DNA from 2 places in the Streptomyces sp. NPDC053367 genome. Region 2 is predicted to be linked to the other one. Evidence: riboswitches for the same ligand, from Rfam matches in the RefSeq annotation. Region 2 holds a riboswitch; the other holds the start of a gene.
The links. A riboswitch is a leader RNA that binds a small molecule or an ion and turns the genes downstream of it on or off. The one in region 2 is predicted to bind ZMP and ZTP.
Positions count from the first base shown of each region.

Region 1: it holds a riboswitch for ZMP and ZTP, as region 2 does, so the genes downstream of both, ACIGXJ_RS33935 (bifunctional 5,10-methylenetetrahydrofolate dehydrogenase/5,10-methenyltetrahydrofolate cyclohydrolase) here and ACIGXJ_RS26670 (glycine hydroxymethyltransferase) in region 2, are expected to answer to the same signal.

Region 1 is NZ_JBITYN010000014.1:189,849-201,352, forward strand. It holds gene ACIGXJ_RS33895 (MFS transporter) at 1-1,188, opposite strand, end outside; gene ACIGXJ_RS33900 (hypothetical protein) at 1,282-1,821, shown strand; gene ACIGXJ_RS33905 (SDR family oxidoreductase) at 1,812-2,726, opposite strand; gene ACIGXJ_RS33910 (DUF4180 domain-containing protein) at 2,813-3,025, opposite strand; gene ACIGXJ_RS33915 (MBL fold metallo-hydrolase) at 3,027-3,656, opposite strand; gene ACIGXJ_RS33920 (S-(hydroxymethyl)mycothiol dehydrogenase) at 3,656-4,744, opposite strand; gene ACIGXJ_RS33925 (hypothetical protein) at 5,080-5,379, opposite strand; gene ACIGXJ_RS33930 (nuclear transport factor 2 family protein) at 5,541-5,906, shown strand; ZMP/ZTP riboswitch at 5,984-6,069, shown strand; gene ACIGXJ_RS33935 (bifunctional 5,10-methylenetetrahydrofolate dehydrogenase/5,10-methenyltetrahydrofolate cyclohydrolase) at 6,092-6,940, shown strand; gene ACIGXJ_RS33940 (glycosyltransferase) at 7,075-8,301, shown strand; gene ACIGXJ_RS33945 (TetR/AcrR family transcriptional regulator) at 8,311-8,952, opposite strand; gene ACIGXJ_RS33950 (YncE family protein) at 9,115-10,359, shown strand; gene ACIGXJ_RS33955 (GTP-binding protein) at 10,440-11,504, opposite strand, start outside.
Region 2 is NZ_JBITYN010000009.1:427,635-439,138, reverse strand. It holds gene trpS (tryptophan--tRNA ligase) at 1-240, opposite strand, end outside; gene ACIGXJ_RS26670 (glycine hydroxymethyltransferase) at 629-2,080, opposite strand; ZMP/ZTP riboswitch at 2,115-2,205, opposite strand; gene ACIGXJ_RS26665 (glutathionylspermidine synthase family protein) at 2,281-3,465, opposite strand; gene ACIGXJ_RS26660 (hypothetical protein) at 3,491-3,865, opposite strand; gene ACIGXJ_RS26655 (PLP-dependent aminotransferase family protein) at 3,909-5,339, opposite strand; gene ACIGXJ_RS26650 (carboxymuconolactone decarboxylase family protein) at 5,387-5,887, shown strand; gene ACIGXJ_RS26645 (isocitrate lyase/phosphoenolpyruvate mutase family protein) at 5,884-6,612, shown strand; gene ACIGXJ_RS26640 (ABC transporter substrate-binding protein) at 6,616-7,563, opposite strand; gene ACIGXJ_RS26635 (ABC transporter permease subunit) at 7,565-9,499, opposite strand; gene ACIGXJ_RS26630 (glycine betaine/L-proline ABC transporter ATP-binding protein) at 9,499-10,599, opposite strand; gene ACIGXJ_RS26625 (GMC family oxidoreductase) at 10,599-11,504, opposite strand, start outside.

The DNA of each region.
Region 1 (11,504 bases), on a different contig from region 2:
GAAAGAGACCGCCAGCACCGCGGCACCCGCCCACAGCGTCGCGGTGACCCCGGACAGTTCGCCGAGCAGCCCGGCCACGGCCGAACCGACGGCGACCGCCCCGGTGAGCATGAACCGGAAGGTGGCGTTCATACGGCCGAGCAGAGGGTCGGGCGTCATCCGCTGGCGCAGGCTCACCCCGAGGACGTTCGCCGTGCCGATCTTGGCCATGGTCAGCACCCAGCCCAGCCCGGCCGGCCAGAGCCAGGGCCCGCCTCCGACGAGCGGTACCAGCAGCGCCGCCGGGGCGAGGAGCACGCCGCTGAGCACCAGGGTGCGGCCGTGGCCGAGCCGCGCGGCGAGCGGGCGGGCGCAGCGGGCACCGAGCAGGACACCGAGACCTCCCACGGCCCAGAACAGACCCAGGGCGCCCGCGGACAGGCCGAGTTCGCGGACGAACAGCAGCGGCAGCATGGTGTTCACCATCTGCGCGCCGAAGTTGGTGAGGGCGGCGGCGAGGGCGAGGGCACGCAGTTCCGGGTCGCCGAGGACATGCCGCAGCCCCTCGGCGATCTGCGCCCGCAGTCGCGGCCCGCCGGCCCGCGCGGGGAGCTTCTGCCGTGCGCCGATAGCGGTCAGGCGCAGGGCGGAGGCGAGATAGGCTAGCGAGCTGAACAGCACGGCGACGGGCGCGGTCAGGAGCTGCACCAGGCCGCCGCCCGCGCCGCGTCCGGCGATGTTGCTCGCCGCCTGCAGGCTGACCACGGCGGCGTTGGCTCCCACCAGCGCCTCCCGGTCCACCAGTTGGGGCAGCGTGCTCTGCGAGCCGACGTCGAAGAACACGGTGGCGCAGCCGGTCAGCAGCACGACGGCGTAGAGCTGACCCAGGGTGAGCGCGTCGAGCCACCAGGCGATCGGCACGGAGGCGCCCAGGACGGCGCGGGCCAGGTCGGCGCCGATCAGGACGCGGCGGTGGTGCATGCGGTCCACCCAGGCACCGGCGGGCAGTCCGACGAGCAGGAACGCCAGGGTGCTGAGCGCGGCCAGCGCGCCGACCTGGCCGGGGCTCGCGTCGAGTGCGGCGACGGCGACCAGGGGGACGGCCACATAGCCGACGTCGGCGCCGAGTTGGCTGAGGGTGGTGGCGGTGAAGAGCGTACGGAAGTCACGGACGCGCCAGGGCGAGGAGGCTCGTTTGTCGTTGGGCACAGCAGCACGCTGCCCGACCGCACTTCACAGGACAAGTGAAAAGAATCAACACCAACCCTTAAGCAGTGCTACCGAGTTGGTACGGTGCGTGCCATGTCCGTGTTCCTTCAGCAACTCCCCGCCCTCCTCGGTGTCGTGATCGGCGCCCTCGGCTCCTACCTGGCGGTCGTCCGCAGCGACAGCGCCCGCTTCCGGCGCGAGCGGGACGCGCGGTGGGAGGAGCGGCGGCTCGCGGTGTACTCGGACTACGCGCAGGCGGTGAAGCGGACGGTCACCCTCACCTATCGGGTGGCCGCGCATCTCGGCAACGACCCGCATCCGCACCCGCTCGCCCCGCAGGAGGCCGAGCCGCTGCTGACCGAGGCCACGGCCGGCCGGGACCCGGTCGGTGAGGCGCTGCTCATGCTCGGCAGCGCGGAGGTGGTGGAGCGGGCACGGGAGTGGGTCGTCGCGGTGATGGAGATGGAGACCTTCCTGCGGGCCGGGACCCGGGACCCGGAGGCCTGGCAGCGGCTGCTGGAGCGGCAGCGGGCCGCCCGGCAGGCCTACTACGGCGCCGTACGCGAGGATCTGGCGCTGCCGCCCGGGCACCCGGCCCGCTGGTCGGTGCCGGTGGCCGGGGATCAGCGGTAGCCGGTGGTGTCGGCGGGCCCGCCCCGGTCCGCGACCTCCACCAGGTACCGCCATGCGTCGGGACGGCTGCCGTCGAGGTCGGTGAAGCCGTACACCTGTGCCAGGCCGCCGCTGGACAGGGACTGTCCGTTGAAGCGGGCCACGTCCGGGTCGGAGGCGAGCGCGGCGACGGCCCGGCCGACATAGCGCGGGGTCTCGGAGATGGCGAAGTGCGGGACCTTCTCCAGCGCGTCGCGCCAGGTGTCCTCGGTGACGCCGAAGTGCTCCAGCATCATCTCCGAGCGCAGCCAGCCCGGCGTCAGCGCGACCGCGGTCGCCCCGTGCGGGCCGAGCTCATGGCCGAGGGAGAAGCCCATGCGCAGGACGGACGCCTTGGCGAGGTCGTAGAAGAAGGAGTTGCGGTAGGTGGCGGCGTTGTACTCGGCGGTGCCGTCGGTCATCTCCACGACCAGCCCGCCGGGCCGGCGCAGCAGCAGGGGCAGCGCGTGATGGCTGGTGATCGCGTGCGTCTCGACCGCCAGCCGGAGCAGCCTGAGCCCCTTGTCGAGGTCGTGCTCCCAGACGGGCGCCTCCCAGGCGAAGAGGTGCTCGCCGCCCCAGATGTCGTTCACCAGCACGTCCAGGCGCCCCTGCTCGGCGTCGATCCGCTCCACCAGGGCCCGCACCCGGGCGGGTTCGAGGTGGTCGGTGGGTACGGCGACGCCCACGCCGCCCGCCCGGGTGACCAGGTCGGCGGTGTCCTCGATGGTCTCGGGGCGGTCGTACTCGGAGCGGCGCTCACGGGTCGTGCGCCCGGTGACGTACACGGTGGCGCCCGCCGCTCCCAGTTCGACGGCGATCCCGCGGCCCGCGCCCCGGGTCGCCCCGGCGACGAGCGCCACCTTGTCCCGCAACGGCTTGTCCATGTCCGGCTCCCGACCTCGTGTCACCTGCGTGTCGGTCCGAGAGTGCCGGGGAAACCGGACATCTTCTGTCGCCTTTCGGGGCGGGTTCACCCGGCCGCGCGCAGCTTCTCCCCCAGTTCGTCGTAGCCCGGCACGAACCAGAGGTGCCCGCCCTCGTTCGTCTCGCGCAGGAAGTCGCGCAGCGCGCCGCTCTCGGCGGCCTGCCGGGACACGTCCCCGACGACGGCCAGCCGCACCCGGTAGGTGACGAACTTCTGCACCATCGCGCCCGCGACACCCGTGCGCAGCCGGAAGATCATCTCAGTGGCCGCGGTCGATCCACTCCTGAAGGTGCGGGGCCTCCGCACCGATGGTGGTGGAGTCGCCGTGTCCCGTGAGGACCTTCGTCTCGGGCGGCAGCCCGAGCAGCCGGTCGCGGATCGAGTCGATGATCGTGGGGAAGTGCGACCAGGACCGGCCCGTCGCACCGGGGCCGCCCCGGAAGAGCGTGTCGCCGGTGAAGACCGCGCCCAGGCCCGGGTCGTACAGGCAGACCGCGCCGGGCGCGTGGCCGGGTGTGCGCAAAACCCTGAGGTCGGCGCCGGCGGCCTCGATGACCTGCCCGTCGCGCAGCCAGGCGTCGGGCTCGCGGTCGGGGTGGGTCTGCTTCCACAGGGGCAGGTCGTCGCGGTGCAGCCAGATCACGGCGCCCGTGCGCTCGGCGAGCGCGGGCGCGGCGTCGATGTGGTCGTTGTGGGCGTGGGTGCACACGATGGCGGTCAGCCGCCGGTCGCCGACCGCCTCGGCGATGGCGTCGGCGTCATGGGCGGCGTCGATGACGACGACCTCGTGGTCGTCGCCGACAAGCCAGACGTTGTTGTCGACGTCCCAGCTGCCGCCGTCGAGGGTGAACTGCCCGGAGGTGACCAGGCGTTCGATGCGGGGACCCATCACAGCACCACCACCGAGCGCAGGACGTCACCGAGGTGCATCCGCTCGAACGCCTTCTCGACTTCGTCCAGTCGGATGGTCTCCGACACGAACGCGCCGAGGTCCAGGCGCCCTTGGCGGTGCAGGTCGATCAGCATGGGGAAGTCGCGGGAGGGCAGGCAGTCGCCGTACCAGGAGGACTTCAGGGCGCCACCGCGGCCGAACACGTCCAGCAGGGGCAGTTCGAGCTTCATCTCCGGAGTGGGTACGCCGACCAGGACGACCGTGCCGGCCAGGTCGCGGGCGTAGAACGCCTGCTTGTACGTCTCGGGGCGGCCGACCGCCTCGATGACCACGTCGGCCCCGAAGCCGCCGGTCAGCTCGCGGATCGCCTCGACGGGGTCGGTCTCGCGGGAGTTGACGGTGTGGGTGGCGCCCATCGCGCGGGCCTTCTCCAGCTTGCGGTCGTCGATGTCCACGGCGATGATCGTCCCCGCCCCGGCCAGGTGCGACCCGGCGATCGCCGCGTCCCCGACACCGCCGCAGCCGATGACAGCGACGGAGTCGCCGCGGCCGACGTTCCCGGTGTTGATCGCGGCGCCGATGCCGGCCATCACCCCGCAGCCCAGCAGTCCGGCGACGGCCGGGGACACCTCGGGGTCGACCTTGGTGCACTGGCCGGCGGCGACCAGGGTCTTCTCGGCGAACGCGCCGATGCCGAGGGCGGCCGACAGCTCCTGCCCGGTCGTGGCGAGGGTCATGCGCTGCTTCGCGTTGTGGGTGTCGAAGCAGTACCAGGGGCGGCCGCGCAGACAGGCCCGGCAACGCCCGCACACCGCACGCCAGTTGAGGATCACGAAGTCGCCCGGCGCCACATCGGTCACCCCGTCGCCGACCGACTCGACCACTCCGGCGGCCTCATGACCGAGCAGGAAGGGGAAGTCGTCGCTGATGCCGCCCTGTTTGTAGTGCAGGTCGGTGTGGCAGACACCGCAGGCCTGGATCCGCACCACGGCCTCGCCCGGTCCGGGGTCCGGCACGACGATCGTCTCCAGGCGGACCGGCTCGTCCTTGCCGGGTGCGATCACGCCGCGTACTTCCTGCGCCATGGCTGCTGAGTCCCTTCGGTCGGCGGACGTTATGTCCCTGCGCCGACCCTACGCGTGATCGATCCGCGCGGCGCAGACGTCGTACGCGATGCGCCCCTCCGGGTGCGCGCGCAGACGTCGTACGCAGTGCGCCCCTCCGGGCCCGCGCGCAGACGTCGCATGCCACACGGCCCGCCGCATCCGGGCGCGGACGTCGTGCGGAACGCGCCCCGCGGCACCGGGGCGCAGACGTCGTACACCGCACGCCCCGCCGCATCCGGCCGCAGACGCCGTACACAACGCGCCCGGCCGCGTCCGGGGTGCGGGCGCGGCCGGGCGGGCCGGAGCGGGTGGGGTCAGGTGGAAATGCCGGGCAGCAGACCGGTGACCGGCGCGGCCAGGTTGGTGAGCTGGTACAGCTGGCCGAGGTCGTTCGGCACACGGTTGAGCTGCGCGAGCTGCTGCGACGGCCGCGGGAGCGCGTCCCTGTGCGGCTCGGGGATGTCGCCGACGGCGAGCGAGTCCAGCAGGGCGATCGGGCTCATGCTGCTGCCCGCCTTGGCGTCCGCCTCGGCCGCGCCCGCCGAGGGGGCGGCGATCGCGGTGACCCCGGCGGCGAGACAGGCGGCGGCGAGGATACGACGAGTTGAGATCATGCCCTCTGCAACGCGGGCGGACCGTCCACGGACACGGCCCGGGGGCGTCCCTCACCCGTCAGGCGGAGCGCTTGCCGAGCCCGCGGGGGCGGAGGACGCTCGAAGAGGAGGCTTCCGTGACCCGCGGCCCGCCGGGTCACCCTGCCTCGAAGGAGGTCATCATGGGCACCAGCACCAGCCCCGCCTTCAGCGCCGACACCCTGCGCCGGGGCCTGGAGGGAGAGTCGGCGACCAACCTCGTGGAGCTCTACGCCGACGACGCCGAGATGCGGATCATCGACCGCAACACCCAGCCGAGCCATCCGAAGGTCGTCCGCGGCCACGACGAGATCGCCGCGATGCTCGAGGACGTCTACAGCCGCGACATGACCCACAAGCTGGAGGGCTGCGTCGTCCAGGGCGACCGCGCCGCCTACAGCGAGTCCTGCGAGTACGCGGACGGGGTCCGCGTCCTGTCCGAGTCGATGATCACCCTGCGGGACGGGAAGATCGCCGAGCAGATCATGATCCAGGCCTGGGACGAGTAGCTGCCACCGAGGTCACCGGGGCCGGGGTCCTTCGGCGAGGGGCCCCGGCGGGGCCGCGGCACGCCTCGGTTAAGGTGGCCGTGGGCCGTGACTGGCGCTGAGGTGGAGCACCACCGGGGAGCGGTCCCGACATCACTGAATGCCGTGCGCCTGGGCGACGAGAACGATCGGCTCAGGAGTGGATCATGACCCAGGCACGGCTCATGGACGGCACCGCGCTCGCGCGCACCATCGTCGGGAAGACCGCCGAGCGCGCGGCGGACCTCACCCGGCGCACCGGCACCGCCCCCTGTCTCGCGACCGTACTGGTCGGTGAGGACCCCGCCTCCGTGACGTACGTCCGGATGAAGCAGAACCGCTGCCGCACGGCCGGCATCGGCTCGCGGCATGTGGCGCTGCCCGCCGCGACCACCACCGAGGAGCTGGTCGACACGCTGCGGGCGCTGTCCGCCGACCCCACCGTGCACGGCATCCTGCTGCAGCACCCGATGGGCGAACACATCGACGAGCGGGCCGCGTTCGAGGCGATCGCGCCGGAGAAGGACGTCGACGGCGTCACCTTCGCGTCCTTCGCCACGATGAGCTTCGGCCTGCCGGGCTTCGTGTCCTGCACGCCGGGCGGCATCATGCGGCTGCTCGACGCGTACGGCGTCGACCCGTCCGGCAAGCGCGCGGTGGTCGTCGGCCGCAGCGCCATCCTGGGCAAGCCGGCCGGCATGCTGCTGCTCGCCCGTGACGCCACGGTCACGTACTGCCACTCGCGGACCAAGGACCTGTCGGCGGCCGTGCGCGAGGCCGACATCGTGGTCGCCGCCGTCGGCCGGCCGCGGTTGATCAAGGGCCAGGACATCAAGCCGGGAGCGGTCGTGATCGACGCCGGCTACAACCCGGGCAACGTCGGCGACGTCGACTTCGACTCGGCCGTGGAGCGGGCCTCGCTGATCACGCCCGTCCCCGGCGGTGTGGGCCCGATGACCATCGCCACGCTGCTGGAGCAGACGGTGGACGCGGCGACGCGGCAGCTCGGGCTCTGACGGGCCCCGGGGGCGCGGGGAGCCGCCCGACCGGCCGCGCACGGCGGAAGGCCGCGCCCAGGCGGGAGCCACCCCGCAGATCCGCCTCGCGCCACTCTCGGGCCGCCATACTGAGGCACGTGCGCATCGCGATCATGACGGCGGGATCCCGGGGCGACGTGGCCCCCTTCACCGGCCTGGGACACGGCCTGCACCGGGCCGGCCACGACGTCACCCTGGTGACACACACCCGCTTCGAGCCGCTCGTCGCCGGGTCGGGGGTCCGCTTCCACCCGCTGCCCATCGACCCGCAGGCAGAACTCCGGTCCCCGCGCGGCAGCGCCCTGCACCGCAGCACGACCGGCGCGGGCAAGCTGGTGCGGGTGGTGTCGATGGCGCGGGCGCTGGTCGGGCGGATGACCGAGGACCTGGTGGCGGCCGCCCGCGCGAGCGATGTGCTGCTGCTCGCGGGGGCCGTCGCCCCGCTGGGGGTGGCCGTCGCGGAAGGGCTGAGGCTGCCGAGCCTCGGCGTCTATCTGCAACCTCTGGCGCCCACGGTGGAGTTCGGGCCGCCCCTGCTGGGCGACCGGTCCTTCGGCGGGCCCGCCAACCGGCTCGTCGGACACGGGGTGACCCTCGCCGTGGAGCAGGTCTTCTCGTCGGCCGTCCCTGCGGTACGGGCCCGGCTGGGGTTGCCCGCCGCGCGCCCCGGTGCCCTGCGCCGGGAGCGGGAACGGCGGGGCTGGCCGGTCCAGCACGGGTTCAGCCCGCTGGTGGTCCCCCGGCCTCGCGACTGGCGGCCGGGCCTCGACGTCGCCGGGTACTGGTGGCCGTACGACGCCGACCCGCGGCTTCCCGAGGAGGTGCGGGCCTTCCTCGACGCCGGGCCGCCGCCGGTGTTCGTCGGGCTGGGCAGCGCGACCGTGCCCGACGCCCGGCGGACGAGCGAGCTGGTCGTGGCGGCGCTGCGGCGGGCCGGGCTGCGCGGGGTGATCCAGCGCGGCTGGGGCGGGCTTTCGGCGGACGCCGACGACATGCTGACGGTCGGTGAGGTGGCGCACTCGGCGCTGTTCCCGCACATGGCCGCGGTGGTCCATCACGCCGGTGCGGGCACGACCGCGGCCGGGCTGCGCGCCGGGGTGCCCGCGGTGCCGCTGCCGGTCCAGTTCGACGAGGGCTTCTGGGCGTCGCGGCTGGTGGCGCTGGGCGTGGCGCCCTGCGCGCTGCCCGTGCGCCGGGTGACAACCGACTCCCTCGCCGCCGCCTTGGCCCGCGCGGTCGGGGACCCGGTCCACCGGGCCCGGGCCGAGGCGCTCGGCGCACGGATCCGCGCGGAGGACGGGCTCGGTCCGGTGCTGGCCGCGGTCGGCCGGCTCGGGTGACGGGCCGGCTCAGGACGGCCGCAGGATCGCCACGAGCTGGCGGACCAGTTCGTCGACCACCTCGTCGAGGGTGGCGTCCACCCAGCCCGCGCTCCAGTCGTGGAGCAGGCCGTTGACGCTGCCGATGAACGCCGTGGCGGCGAGCCGGTGATCGCGCGGCGCGGCCTCGCCGCGGGCCGCGGCGGCGGCCGCCTCTCCGCAGATGAAGTCGACCCAGCGGGCCCGCCGGGCCAGCCGCTGCTCCTCCAGCCGCGGGCTGACGCCGATGATCTCGACGAAGGTGATGCGGATGCGGCGCGGGTCGCCGGTGACGTTCCCGGCGTACGCCCGGAAGATCGCGGAGGCCCGTTCCGCCAGCGGCCTGCCCTCCGCCTCGGCGGCCGCGGCCAGCACGGCCTCCTCCGCCCAGCCGTTGACCTGGAGGTGCAGTTCGGCCAGGACGTCCTCGAGGGTGCGGAACTCCTCGTAGAACTGACGGGTCGACAGTCCGGCGGCCTCGCTGAGCGCGGCGACGGTGGTGCCGCGGTAGCCCGGGGTGTCACCGAAGAGCCGGAGTGCCGCGTCCAGGAAGCGCCGGCGCCGCTCGGCCTGCCGTTCCTGCGCGGACCTGCCGCCGTAGCGGCCGGTCGGCCCCTTGAGCCTGCCCGCCACGCTGCCTCCTGTCCCGCCGGGCCGCCGCCCCGCCCGCCGACTGGCCAATTTTGTCGTGCACACAGTCTTGTGGAGAAGGGCGACCCCTCCTTACTTTCCAGTAAGTCGAACTCTGAACGGCGTTGTATTCAGACTGCCCCCCACTCCGAGGAGAGTGCAGCCATGCCTGCCTTCCGCCCCCGGCACCTGTGCACCGTCGCCGCCGCCCTCGCCCTGACGGTGAGCGTCCCCGCGACCACCGCGGCCGCCGACTCCCCCGCGGCGCTGCGCGAGGTGCTGTTCGTCGGCAACAACTGGGACGGCACCGCCGAAGTCCTCGCCTCCTCGGGCGACTTCGAGAGGATCGGCCGGGTGAACGTCGTGCCCGACAAGGACCGGCGCATGGCGGAGATCAACGCCGACCCGGTCAAGTGGATCTACTTCATGGCGATCCGCAACAGCGTCGGCGAGGGCCACGACCAGTTCGTCGACGACATGTACGCCACCCCGGACGGCCGCTCCATGGTGGTCTCCCGGCCCAGCTTCGCCGACGTCGTCTCCATCGACCTGGCCACCGGAGCGGTCAACTGGCGCTTCGCCGTGTCGGGTTACCGTGCCGACCACATGGCGGTCTCCCCCGACGGCACCAAGGTCGCCGTCTCCGCGTCGACCTCCAACACCGTCCATGTCCTCGACATCGTCACCGGCAGGCAGCTGGGCTCCTTCGGCACCGGCGACAAGCCGCACGAGAACGTCTTCACCGGCGACGGCCGCTACATCTGGAACATGTCCATCGGCGAGGTGAACACCGCCCTGGACGAGCCGTGGCTGGACTGGACGAAGGGCGACCGGCGCATCACCGTCGTCGACACCTCGACCTTCCGGCAGGTGAAGGTCGTCGACATGCGGCAGCGCCTGGACGCGGCCGGGCTCGGCCAGTACTCGGACGCGGTGCGCCCGGCCGCGTTCAGCCCCGACGAGTCGACGCTCTATTTCCAGGTGTCGTTCTTCAACGGCTTCTTCGAGTACGACGTCGCCGGCGACAGGATCACGCGCACGAAGGTGCTGCCGAAGAACCCGGCCACCAGCGAGGACCGCACCACCTGGGTCAACGACTCGCGCCACCACGGCCTCTCGATGAGCCCGGACGGCAGGAAGCTGTGCGTGGCGGGCACCATGGACGACTACGCCACCGTCGTCGACCGCGCCACGCTCCAGGAGGGCCCGCTCGTCGCCGCCGACAAGCCCTACTGGGCCACGGTCAGCGGCGACGGCAAGTCCTGCGTGATCTCCGAGAGCGGCGCCGACCGGGTCACCGCCATCGACTTCGCGACCGGCCGCAGGACGGTTTCCGTCCCCGTCGGCGACCACCCCCAGCGCGTCCGCCTGGCCCGCGTGCCCGCCGACTGGAGCGGCCCGGCCAGCTGACCGCCCCGGGCGCGAGCTGCGCCCGGGCCGCGCGCGTCGCTTCGCCGTGCCCCTGAAAGTCGAAGCGTCCTGATGTTCCGTCAACCACTCGTGCGGCGCGTGACGTTGAGCAGGTACTCCTTCCGGTTCAGCGGGTTGTGGTCGGTGCGGGGCCGCTCGGGCACCGGCCCCGCCCCGACGGGCGCGTAGTGGTCGAAGGCGCTCTCCAGCTCGCCCTCGCCCCGGGTGAGCCCCGGCAGCCGCTGCTCCAGGGCGTGCACACGGGCCGCCGGCACCTCGCCCTCCAGGACGCACACCGCGCCGTGCGTCTCGGTGGTGCGCGGCACCGCCCGCAGCGCGGCCAGCACCGGCAGCAGCGCGCCGAGCGTGTCCGCGGGCGCCTCCAGGCGGAAGCGGTGCAGGGGCTCGTGCACCCGGGTGCCGGCCCGCCGCAGCGCCTCGACGAGGACCAGCGGGGTCAGGCCCCGGAAGTCGTACCCCGTGCTGGACATGCTCTTGTCGAAGCCCTGGTGGGCGTGGCTCTGCCGGGGCCAGTAGCCCGAGTGGGTCATGGTGACCACGCAGTCGGTGACCCGCCAGCCGTGCAGGCCCTGGGCGAGGGTCTCGCGCACGGTGTCCTCGACGGCCTTGAAGAAGGCGTACGGCATCGAGCCCAGCTCCACCTCCAGGTCGAACGCGACGGCCGAGCCGGGCGGGGCCGGGTCGACGCGCAGCCCGACCGTGGCCAGGAACGGATTGGCGCCCTTCTTGATGAACTCCGCGGCCTCGCCCGACCCGGCCGGCCGCTCCACGCACAGCGGGGTGGTCTCCCGGAAGCCGACCTCCAGGCCGTACTCCTCGGCGAGCGTGGCCTGGACGACCTCCTTCTGCACCTCCCCGTACAGCGACACGCTGGTCTCCTGCCGCACCTCGTCGTGGCGCAGCCCGATCAGCGGGTCCTGCTCGGCGAGCCGGGTCAGCGCAAGGTGCAGCGCCCGCGGGTCCGTGCCGGCGCCGGGCACGACGACCGTCTCCAGCGTCGGCGGGGCGAAGAAGTGCCCGTACGGCTCGCGGGGCACACCGAGGAAGTCGCCGATCCTGATGTCCGTCAGGCCCCGCACCCGGGCGATCCGGCCCGCCGGCACCGCGTCCGCGGGGACGTCCGT
Region 2 (11,504 bases):
GCAGCGCTCGGGGTCGAGTCCGGCGGCGAGCAGCTGCGCCGCGGCGAGCCGGGTGTTGGCCCGCAGCTCCTTGGGGTCCTGCGGGACCGTGATCGCGTGCAGGTCCACGACCATGTAGAACGCGTCGTGGGACTCCTGCAGCGCCACCCACTGGCGGACGGCACCGAGGTAGTTGCCGAGGTGGAACGAGCCTGACGTGGGCTGGATCCCGGAGAGCACGCGAGGTCGATCAGAGGCCATGCCCCCCATTCTCTCAGAGCGCGGGGTGCGGTCCGGGACAGGGCGGGAACAGGCGGGAAACGATCCGTCTCCGGCTCTGTGACAGGGGTGCGGGAGCACGGGAGGGGGCGCGGGAGCGGCGCGGCGCCGACGTGGCCGCGGTGATCGCGTCCGCCGCGGTCCGGGCGGGTTCGGCGACGGTGCGCGGTCCGGCCGCGGTCGCTGCAGGCGCCGGCCGCCGCCTGCCGTCGCCGATGAGACGAGGAACACAGTGCGGACGGCGGCCGGGCCCGCGGAGGCCGGTCCCGTCCGGGCGCGGCGGCAGCCCCCTGGGCGCGCGCCGGGCCGTGCGCGGCCGCCGCGGGTCCCGGAAAGCCGCTGCTCCCGGGATCCGCGGCGGGCGCGGAGGTCAGCCCAGGTCGATCTCCGGGTAGAGCGGGAAGCCGGCCACGAGGTCGGTGGCGCGGCGGGAGATCTCGTCGGAGATCTTCGTGTCGAGGACGTGTGCCGCCTTGGAGGGGGCGCCGGACTTGGTGGTGCCGGGCTCGGTGGCGGTCAGCACACGGTCGATGAGGCCGGCCACCTCGTCCATCTCGGCGGTGCCGAGGCCCCGGGTGGTCAGGGCGGGGGTGCCGACGCGGATGCCGGAGGTGTACCAGGCGCCGTTGGGGTCGGCCGGGATGGCGTTGCGGTTGGTGACGATGCCCGAGTCGAGGAGGGCCTGCTCGGCCTGACGGCCGGTCAGCCCGTACGAGGTGGCCACGTCGATGAGGTTGAGGTGGTTGTCGGTGCCGCCGGTCACCAGGGTCGCGCCCCGGCGCATCAGGCCCTCGGCGAGGGCCCGGGAGTTGTCGACGATGCGCTGGGCGTAGTCCTGGAAGGAGGGCTGCCGGGCCTCGGCGAGGGCCACCGCCTTCGCGGCCATGACGTGCGGGAGGGGGCCGCCGAGCACCATCGGGCAGCCGCGGTCGACCTGGTCCTTGAGGGAGTCGTCGCACAGCACCATGCCGCCGCGCGGGCCGCGCAGGGACTTGTGGGTGGTGGTGGTGACGATCTGGGCGTGCGGGACCGGGTCGAAGTCGCCGGTGAGGACCTTGCCCGCGACGAGGCCCGCGAAGTGCGCCATGTCGACCATCAGGGTCGCCCCGACCTCGTCGGCGATCTCGCGCATGATCCGGAAGTTCACCAGCCGCGGATACGCCGAGTAGCCCGCGACGATGATCAGCGGCTTGAACTCGCGGGCCTGCGCGCGCAGGGCCTCGTAGTCGATGAGGCCGGTCGCCGGGTCGGTGCCGTAGGAGCGCTGGTCGAACATCTTGCCGGAGATGTTCGGGCGGAAGCCGTGGGTGAGGTGGCCGCCGGCGTCCAGGGACATGCCGAGCATGCGCTGATTGCCGAAGGCGTGGCGCAGGGTGGCCCAGTCGGCCTCGGTGAGGTCGTTGATCTGGCGGACGCCGGTCTTCTCCAGGAAGGGCGCCTCGACCCGGTCGGCGAGGACGGCCCAGAAGGCGACGAGGTTGGCGTCGATGCCGGAGTGCGGCTGGACGTAGGCGTGCCGGGCGCCGAAGAGCGCCTTGGCGTGCTCGGCGGCCAGCGACTCCACGGTGTCGACGTTGCGGCAGCCGGCGTAGAAGCGGCGGCCGACGGTGCCCTCGGCGTACTTGTCGCTGAACCAGTTGCCCATGGCGAGGAGCGTCGCCGGGGAGGCGTAGTTCTCGGAGGCGATCAGCTTGAGCATCTCGCGCTGGTCGTGCACCTCCTGGCCGATCGCGTCGGCGACGCGCGGCTCGACGGCACGGATCACGTCGAGGGCGGCGCGGAAGGCGGTGGACTCGGTGGTCAGGGGCTGCTGCTCTGGCATCTCGGCCTCCGGATGGCGTGTGCGTTCACGGTTCACGGGTGGCCCAGGCGCACGGCACTTGATCATCACGCGGGCCGCTCCCCGATGGTCGGTCCCATCCCAGCGCGCCAGTCACGGCCCGGCCCCAGCCTACCGTTCGGTCATGAGCGTGCCGCCCGGGCGTCCACCATGCGAGCGGGACACGCGCACCGGCGCGTGCCTCAGAGGATCACATGCGGCAGGAAGCGCGCGTACTCGTCCGTCACCAGCCCCGACGACTCGCGGATGCCGAGCCCCGCGGCCTCGTCCTCGACGACCCACGCGCCGAGGACGACATGGTTGCCGTCGAAGGCGGGCAGCGGGGCCAGCTCCTGGTAGCAGCAGGGCTCCTCGCGCGGGACGGGGTCCGTGCCGGGGGCGTGCACCGTGACGCCCGCGCCCTCACGGCCGAGGAGGGGCTTGGCGACGTAGCCGGTCGTCGCCGCCAGCTCGCGGGGGCCGTCGAGGTACGCCGGGAGCAGGTTGGGGTGGCCGGGGAACAGCTCCCAGAGGATCGCCAGCAGGGCCTTGTTGCTGAGCAGCATCTTCCAGGCGGGCTCGATCCACAGGGTGGAGCCGGTGCCGCCGCCGTTGTCGAGGGTGTCCAGGAGGTGTCCGGCGAAGCGGTCGGTGGTGAGCCATTCCCACGGGTAGAGCTTGAACAGGCTGCGGATGAACCGCAGCCGCTTGTCGACGAAACGGCCCGAGAGGCGGTCCCAGCCGATGTCCTCCATGGAGATCCACTCGGTGGCGAGGCCCGCCTGCTCCGCGGTCTCCCGCAGATAGGCGACCGTCATCAGGTCCTCGCCCAGTTCGTCGGCGCTGGAGTGCGCGAAGTACAGGGGGCTGCCCGGCGGGAGCAGCGCGGCCTGCCGCTTCCAGGCGGCGACGAGGCGTTCGTGCAGGGAGTTCCACTGGTCGGCGCCGGGGAAGCGCTCCTCCATCCAGAACCACTGCGGGCCGGCCGCCTCCACCAGGGAGGTGGGGGTGTCGGCGTTGTACTCCAGCAGCCTGGCCGGGCCGGTGCCGTCGTGGCGGAGGTCGAAACGGCCGTAGAGGGAGGGGAGTTCGGCGCGGCGGCGCCAGGACTCGGTGACCGCGTCCGCCACCCGCGGGTCGGTGATGCCGAGGTCGGCGAGGCGGTCCTCGCGCACGATGTGGTCCGCGGCGTCGAGGCACATGCGGTGGAGTTCCTCGACGGTCTCCTCCAGTGCCTCGACCTCCTCCAGGGAGAAGACGTAGTAGGCGCTCTCGTCCCAGTAGGGGCGCAGGGAGCCGTCGGGGTAACGGGTCAGCGGGTAGACCAGGCCCTGCTCCTCGACGGTCCGCTGCCAGCCGGGGCGGGGTTCGGTGGTCCTGCGTTCCATGGTGTCCGTCCGTGCGGGTGCGGGCTCAGCCGCCGCCGCTGCCCGAGCCCGAGCAGCCGAAGCCGCCCCGGTCGACGGCCTCGCTGCGGCTGAAGGTGCCGTGGTCGGCGTAGCCGCCGTCGACCTCGGCGTCGTAGTACCAGGCCGCGTCCCGCGCGCCGGCCTCGCCGGACTTGCCGCCCTTGCCGCCCTTGCCGCCCTTGCCCGACGACGAACCGGACGTGCCCGCTTTGCAGTTGCCGTCGGCGACGATCCTGTAGCCGTTGAGGTAGTCGTAGCTGTCGCGGTCCACGCAGCGGCGGTCGGGGTCGGAGCCGCAGGAGGTGAGGGCCGCCGCGACGACGCCCATGCCGCCGAGGACGACCGTGCTGGAGCGCAGCCTTCGCCGAGCCTGTGCCATCTGCCCTGTCTCCCCCGGGAGTTCGATCGCGTGCGCGAACACCTTACGGGAGGGCCGCGCACAGCGCGTCGAGGGTTCCGGCCCAGGCGGAGTCGGGCGGGGTGCCGTAGCCGATGACGAGGGCGTCGAGGGGGTCGACGCGGGCGGCGGGGTGGCGGAAGCGGGACAGTCCGTGCACGGCGAGTCCGTGCCAGGCGGCGGCGCGGACGACGGACTGCTCGGCGCCGGGCGGCAGGCGCAGCACCGCGTGCAGTCCGGCGGCGATACCGGTGACGGTCACCTCGGGGGCGCGTTCGGCGAGGGCGGCGACCAGGGCGTCCCGGCGGCGCCGGTAGCGCAGCCGGGCGGCGCGCAGATGGCGGTCGTAGGCGCCGGAGGCGATGAACTCGGCGAGGGCCAGCTGCTCCATGACGCCGGTGGAGCGGGCGCCGCCCAGCTCCGCCACCTCCTGCACGAGCGGCCGCGGCAGCACCAGCCAGCCCAGGCGCAGGCCCGGGGCGAGGGACTTGCTGGCGGTGCCGAGGTAGGCGACGTGGTCGGGGTCGAGGACCTGGAGCGCGCCGACGGGCTGGCGGCGGTCGTAGCGGAACTCCCCGTCGTAGTCGTCCTCCAGGATCAGTCCGCCGGTGCGGCGGGCCCAGTCGACGAGGGCGGCGCGCCGGTCGGGGCGCAGGGCGACGCCCATGGGGAACTGGTGGGCGGGGGTGAGCAGCACGGCCCGTGCGGCACCGAGGCCGCCGTCCGGGGCGTCCCCGGGCAGCCCCTCGCCCCCGAGGCCGTCCGTGACCGTGCCCTGGGTGTCGAGCGGCAGCGGGACCGTGCGCAGGCCCGCCCGTTCGACGAGGTCCCAGTGGAGGTCGAGGCCGTAGGACTCCACGGCCAGGGAGGTGAGGCCGCGCCCGCGCAGGGCCTCCGTCAGCAGCCGCAGGCCCTGGGCGAAGCCGGCGCAGACGACGATGCGGTCGGGGTCGGTGCGCACCCCGCGGGCGCGGGAGAGGTAGCCGGCCAGGGCGGTGCGCAGTTCGATGCGGCCGCGCGGGTCGCCGTAGCCGAAGGCGTCGTGCGGGGCGGCCGTCAGGGCGCGGCGGGTGGCTCTGAGCCAGGCGGCACGGGGGAAGGAGGCGAGGTCGGGGGTGCCGGGGGTGAGGTCGTAGCGGGGGCGGCCGGGAGCGCGGTGCGCCGGCGGCGGGCCGGCCGGGGCCGCCGGTGCCGCCCGGTCGGCGACGCGGGTGCCCGAGCCCTGCCGGGCGGTGAGCCAGCCCTCGGCGACGAGGTCGGCGTAGGCGTCGGCGACGGTGTTGCGGGCGATGCCGAGGTCGGCGGCGAGGGCGCGGGAGGACGGCAGCCGGGTGCCGGGCGCGAGCCGGCCGGTGCGCACGGCCTCGCGCAGGGCGTCGGTCAGCCCGCGCCGCAGGCCCGGCCCGGCGGGCTCCAGATGCAGGTCGACGCCGAAAGTGGCCCACGATTCCGCCATGGGAATGGACCATACCCCTGGGACGCCTCGCTCCTAGGGTCGAGGACATGACGACGAACGATGCCGGCGAGTACGCCCCCGAACGCCCCGCCCGCCTGCCCTGGGCGGAACTCGCCCCCGATGTCTACAAGGCCATGGTGCGGCTGGAGGTGGCCGCCAAGAAGGGTCTCGACCCGGTGCTGGTCGAGCTGGTGAAGATCCGCGCCTCGCAGGTCAACCACTGCGCGTTCTGCGTGGACATGCACAGCAAGGACGCGCTCGCCGCCGGGGAGAGCGTGGAGCGGATCGTCCAGCTCAGCGCCTGGGAGGAGTCCGAGCACTTCTACACCGAGAAGGAGCTGGCGGCGCTCGCGCTGACCGAGGCGGTGACCGTGCTGACCGACGGTTTCGTGCCGGACGAGGTGTACGAGCGGGCGGCCAAGCACTTCGAGGAGGCGGAGCTGGCCCAGCTGATCGCCGTGATCACGGTCATCAACGCGTGGAACCGGTTCGGCGTGACCTGCCGGCTGGCGCCGGGGCACTACGAGCCGGGGATGTACAAGCAGTGACCGACCGCGCCCGGCTCTTCCGCGCCCTGCACCGCCGCCCGTCCGCCGACGACCCGCTCGTCCTGCCCGGCCCCTGGGACGCGGCCAGCGCCCGGGTCTTCGCGGAGGCGGGCTTCCCCGCGCTCGCCACGCCCAGCGCGGGGGTCGCCGCCTCGCTCGGCTACGAGGACGGGCGGACCCCGGCCGACGAGATGTTCGCGGCGGTCGCCCGGATCACGCGGGCCGTGGACGTGCCGGTGTCCGCGGACGTCGAGGGCGGCTACGGGCTCGCGCCGAAGGAGCTGGTGGAGCGGCTGCTGGAGGCGGGGGCCGTCGGCTGCAACCTGGAGGACTCCGAGGGCGGTGTCCTCCAGGACCCGCGGGCGCACGCCGACCGGCTCGCCGAGATGCGCTCCGAGGCGGCCGACCGGCTGTTCGTGAACGCCCGGATCGATGTGTTCCTGCACGGCGACGGCGACCCCGAACAGGCCATCGCGCGGGCCGCAGCGTACGTCGCCGCGGGCGCCGACTGCGTGTACCCGATCGGCGCCCCGCCGGACCTGCTGCCGCTGCTGCGGTCGGGGATCCAGGGGCCGCTGAACGTGTACGCGCCGGCCGCGGCGGGCGAGGGCCCCTCGCCCGCCGAGCTCGGCGAACGAGGGGCGACCCGCGTCACGTTCGGGCCGGGCCTGCAGCGGCGGGCGACGGCGGCCCTGCGGGAGATCGCGGCCGGACTGGTGAAGTGACCGTCAGGACAGCCACGCCCGCCACGTCGACTCGTGGCCGTCCACCCACTTCTTCGCCGCCTGCTCGGGCGTGAGCTTCTGGTCGGCGATCATCAGGGACACCGCGTTCTGGTCCTCGGTGGTCCACCGGAACTTCTTCAGGAAGGCGGCGGCCCGCCCGCCGTCGCGTGCGAAGTCCGCGTTGAGGTACTTCTGCAGCGGGGTGCGCGGGTAGGCGCAGGCGACCTTCTCCGGGTCGGCGTCGCAGCCGTCCTCGTACGCGGGCAGCTTCACCTCGGTCATGGGCACCTTCTCGAACAGCCACTGGGGTGCGTACCAGTAGGTCAGGAAGGGCTTCTTCGCCTTGGCGAACTGCTGGATCTGCGTGATCTGGGCGGCCTCGGAGCCGGCGAACACCACCTGGTAGTCCAGGCCGAGGTTCTTCACCAGCGCCTTGTCGTTGGTGACGTACGACGGGGAGCCGTCCAGGAGCTGGCCCTTGCCGCCGCTCTCCGGGGTGCGCATCCGGTCGGCGTACTTGTCGAGGTTCTTCCAGTCGGTGACGTCCGGGTGCTGCTTCGCGAAGTAGGCCGGCACGAACCAGCCGATGTGCCCGGTGACCCCGAGGTCGCCGCCGCGCGCGATGGTCTTCTTGTCCTCGACGTACCGCTGCTCCTGGTCCGGGTGGCCCCAGTCCTCCAGGATGGCGTCGACGCGGCCCTGGCTGAGCGCGTCCCAGGCGGGCACCTCGTCGACCTGGACGGTGTCGACGCGGTAGCCCAGCTCGTGCTCCAGCAGGTACCGGGCGACGGCCACATTGGCCTGCGCTCCCACCCAGGACTGCACGGACAGGGTCACGGTCTTCGCGCCCCCGGCGTTCGCGAAGGGCGAGGCCTGCTCGGTCATGTCGGCGGCGCCGCAGCCGGTGAGCAGTGTCAGCGCGCCCACCGCGGCGAAGGTACGGATACGCATGTCAGGCTCCCTTCTTCGCGCGCCGCTCGGTCGGCTGGGTCACGCGGTCGAGCATCAGGCCCAGGCACACGATGGCGGCGCCCGCCACCAGGCCGGTGGCCAGGTCGCCCTGGGCCAGCCCGAGGACGACGTCGTAGCCGAGCGCTCCGCCGCCGACCAGGCCGCCGATGATGACGACGGCGAGGACCAGGACCACGCCCTGGTTCACGGCGAGCAGCAGCGCGGGGCGGGCGAGCGGCAGCTGGACCTGCCACAGCTGCTGCCGGCCGGTCGCGCCGAGCGAGCGCGCGGACTCCAGCGCGGCCGGGTCGACCTGGCGCAGTCCCTGCGCGGTGATCCGGACGACGGCGGGCAGCGCGTAGACGACCGCGGCGGCGACGGCCGGGGCGCGGCCGACGCCGAACAGGGCGACGACCGGGATCAGGTACACGAACTGCGGCATCGTCTGGAACACGTCGAGGACGGGCCGCAGCAGCCTCTCGACCCGCTCGCTGCGGGCGGCCGCCACGGCGACGGCGAACCCGAGGACCAGGGTGACGGCGACGGCCGCGAGGACCTGGGAGAGGGTGTCCAGGGCGGGTTCCCACACGCCCAGCACCCCGATTGCGGCCATGGCGGCGGTCGCCGTGAGGGCGCTGCGCCAGGTGCCGATCAGCCAGGCCAGGGCCGCCACCACGAGCAGCACCGCCCACCAGGGCAGCCACAGCAGGCCGTCGCGCAGCGGGTCGAGGACCCAGGTGGTGAACCGGCCCGCCCAGTCGGCGGTGCCGCCGATCACGGGCACGCCCGAGTACAGGTGCGCGGTCATCCAGTCGACCGCGTGGTTGACGGGGGCGGCGATGTCCAGCTCCCACGCCTCGGGCCACTCCGTGCGGCCCGCGAGCCGCCCGGCGACCGCGGTCCCGGCCGCGCCGGCGAGGGCGTACGGCCACGCCGTCCGCGCCGGCCGGGTGCCGCTGCGGCCCGCCGCGGCGGTGACCCGGTCCAGCACGACCGCGAGCAGCACGATCGGGATGCCGGCGGCGAGGGCCGCGCCGACGTCGACGGAGGCGAGCGCCTGGTAGACGCGGTCGCCGAGGCCGCCGGCGCCGATCACGGAGGCGATGACCGCCATGGACAGCGCCATCATGATCGTCTGGTTGAGGCCGAGGAGGAGTTCCCTGCGGGCCAGCGGGATCCGGGCGGTCAGCAGCCGCTGGCGGGCGGTGGCGCCCAGCGAGTCGACCGCCTCCAGGACCCCCTGGTCGGCGCCGCGCAGGCCGAGCGCGGTCAGGCGTGCCATGGGCGGGGCGGCGTAGACGACGGTGGCGAGGACCGCGGCGGGCACGCCGATGCCGAAGACCAGCACGACGGGCAGCAGATAGGCGAAGGCCGGCAGCACCTGCATGGTGTCCAGCAGGGGGCGCAGGGCGCGGTGCAGCCGGTCGGACAGCCCGCCGGCGAGGCCGAGCAGCGCGCCCACGACGACGGAGGCGAGGACCGCGACGGTCATCAGTGCCAGGGTCTGCATCGTGGGCACCCACATGCCGAGCGCGCCGCAGGCGAGGAAGGCGACGGCCGTGCCGAGCGCGAGGCGGGCGCCCGCCACCCGCCAGGCGACGAATGCGCCGATCGCGGTGACTCCGGCCCAGCCCGCGGCGAGGAGGGTGAGGTAGACGGCGCGGACGGCGAGCACGACCGCGTTGCTGACGTGGCCGAGGCCGTAGAGGAAGACCGGGTGGCTGTCGCGGTGGTCGATGATCCACTCGCCGGCGCCGGTCAGCGGCTTGTCGAGATCGACGGTGAGGGCGGCGGGCCAGGTCGCGTCCGGCCAGCGGATCACGGCCGGCGGCACCAGGACCGCGGCGGCGAGCGCGAGCAGGAGCAGCTTGGCGAGGCCGCGGTGGCGCAGGAAGGCGGGCAGGGTGCGCGGGGGTGTCGCGGTGAGCGTGGCCATCAGACGGCCTCCGCGTTCTCCGCGCCCGGGAGCGGGGCGGGCCGCGGGGCGGGCACGGCCGGTGCGGGGCCGCTCGTGGCGACCCCGGCGACCACCCCCAGCAGCCGCTCGTGGTCGACCACGCCCAGGCAGCGGCCCCGGTCCACGACCCGGGCCGGCCCGCCCGCCCGCGCCACGGCCTCGATCGCCTCGGCGACCGTCGCGCCGGGAGCCACCGCCGGGCCGGAGCCCGCCTCGTCGGCCGACGCGGGGCGCATGGCCGTACGGACGGTGATGACCTGCTCGCGCGGCACGTCACGGACGAAGTCGCGGACGTAGTCGTCGGCCGGGGAGCCCACGATCTCCTCGGGCGTGCCCAGCTGGACGACACGGCCGTCGCGCATCAGGGCGATGCGGTCGCCGAGGCGCAGCGCCTCGTTCAGGTCGTGGGTGATGAACACCATCGTGCGGCCCTCTTCGCGGTGCAGGCGGACGACCTCCTCCTGCATGTCGCGCCGGATCAGCGGGTCCAGGGCGCTGAACGGCTCGTCGAACAGCAGCACCTCCGGGTCCACGGCCAGCGCCCGGGCGAGGCCCACGCGCTGCTGCTGGCCGCCGGACAGCTGGCCGGGCCTGCGCTGTTCGAGGCCCTCCAGGCCGACCTTGGCGACGAACTCGGCGGCCCGCTCGCGGCGTCGGGCCTTGCCGACGCCCTGGATCTCCAGGCCGTAGGCCACGTTGTCGAGGACCGTGCGGTGCGGCAGCAGGCCGAAGTGCTGGAAGACCATCGCGGCGCGGTGCCGGCGCAGATCGCGCAGCCGGGCCGCGTCCATGGCGCGGACGTCCTCGCCGTCGATGGCGAGGGACCCGGCGGTCGGCTCGATCAGCCGGGTCAGACAGCGCACCAGGGTGGACTTGCCGGAGCCGGACAGGCCCATGACCACGAAGACCTCGCCCTTGCGGACGTCGAACGACACGTCCCGGACGGCGGCGGTGCAGCCGGTGCGGTCGCGCAGCGCGGCGGGGCCGAGGGCGGCGAGCTCGGGGTCTGCGGGGACGCGGTCCGCCTTGGGGCCGAACACCTTCCACAGTCCGTCGACGGAGAACACGGGGGTACTCATCACGCATCACCACCGATCAGCTCGGCGGCTTTCTCCCCGACCATGAGCACTCCGATCATCGGGTTGACGGCGGTCATGGTCGGGAACACGGACGCGTCGGCGATCCGGATGCCCTCCAGGCCGCGGACGCGCAACTCCGGGTCCACGACGGCGAGTTCGTCGTCGGCCGCGCCCATGCGGCAGGTGCCCGCCGGGTGGTACACGGTGTGCGCCGCCTTGCGGGCGTACTCGCCGAGCTCCTCGTCGCTCGTGACGTCGGGGCCGGGGCAGACCTCGCGCCTGAGCCAGCCGGCCAGGGGTTCGGCCTTCGCTATCTCGCGGGCGATGCGGATGCCGTCGACGAGGGTGCGGCCGTCGTAGTCGTCCTCGTCGGTGAAGTAGCGGAAGTCCAGCGCGGGCTTCACGGACGGGTCGGGGCTGGTGAGGTACAGCCGGCCCCGGCTCCTCGGCTTGGGGATGTTCGGGGTCATCGAGACGCCGAACTCCGGCCGCTCGTAGCCCAGTCGCTCGGGATTGTCGGTGAAGGGGATCTGGTAGAAGTGGAACATCAGGTCCGGGCCCGGGTGTCCGGGGTCGCGGCGCACGAACAGGCCCGCGTCGGAGTCCATCGCGGAGTTCTCCGGGATGGGGCCGTTCGTCTCCCACACGATCACCGACTCGGGGTGGTCGAGGAGGTTCTCGCCGACGCCGGGCAGGTCGAGCGCCACGGGTATGCCGAGCGCCTCCAGGTCCTCCCGCGGGCCGATGCCCGAGTGCAGCAGCAGCCGGGGCGAGTCGATCGCGCCGGCGCACAGGACGACCTCGCGGCGGGCCCGGAGGAGCAGTTCCCCGCCGTCCTTGGTGCGCACATGGACGCCCTCGGCCCGGCCCTGGCCGAGCTCCAGTCTGTACGCCCAGGTCTCCAG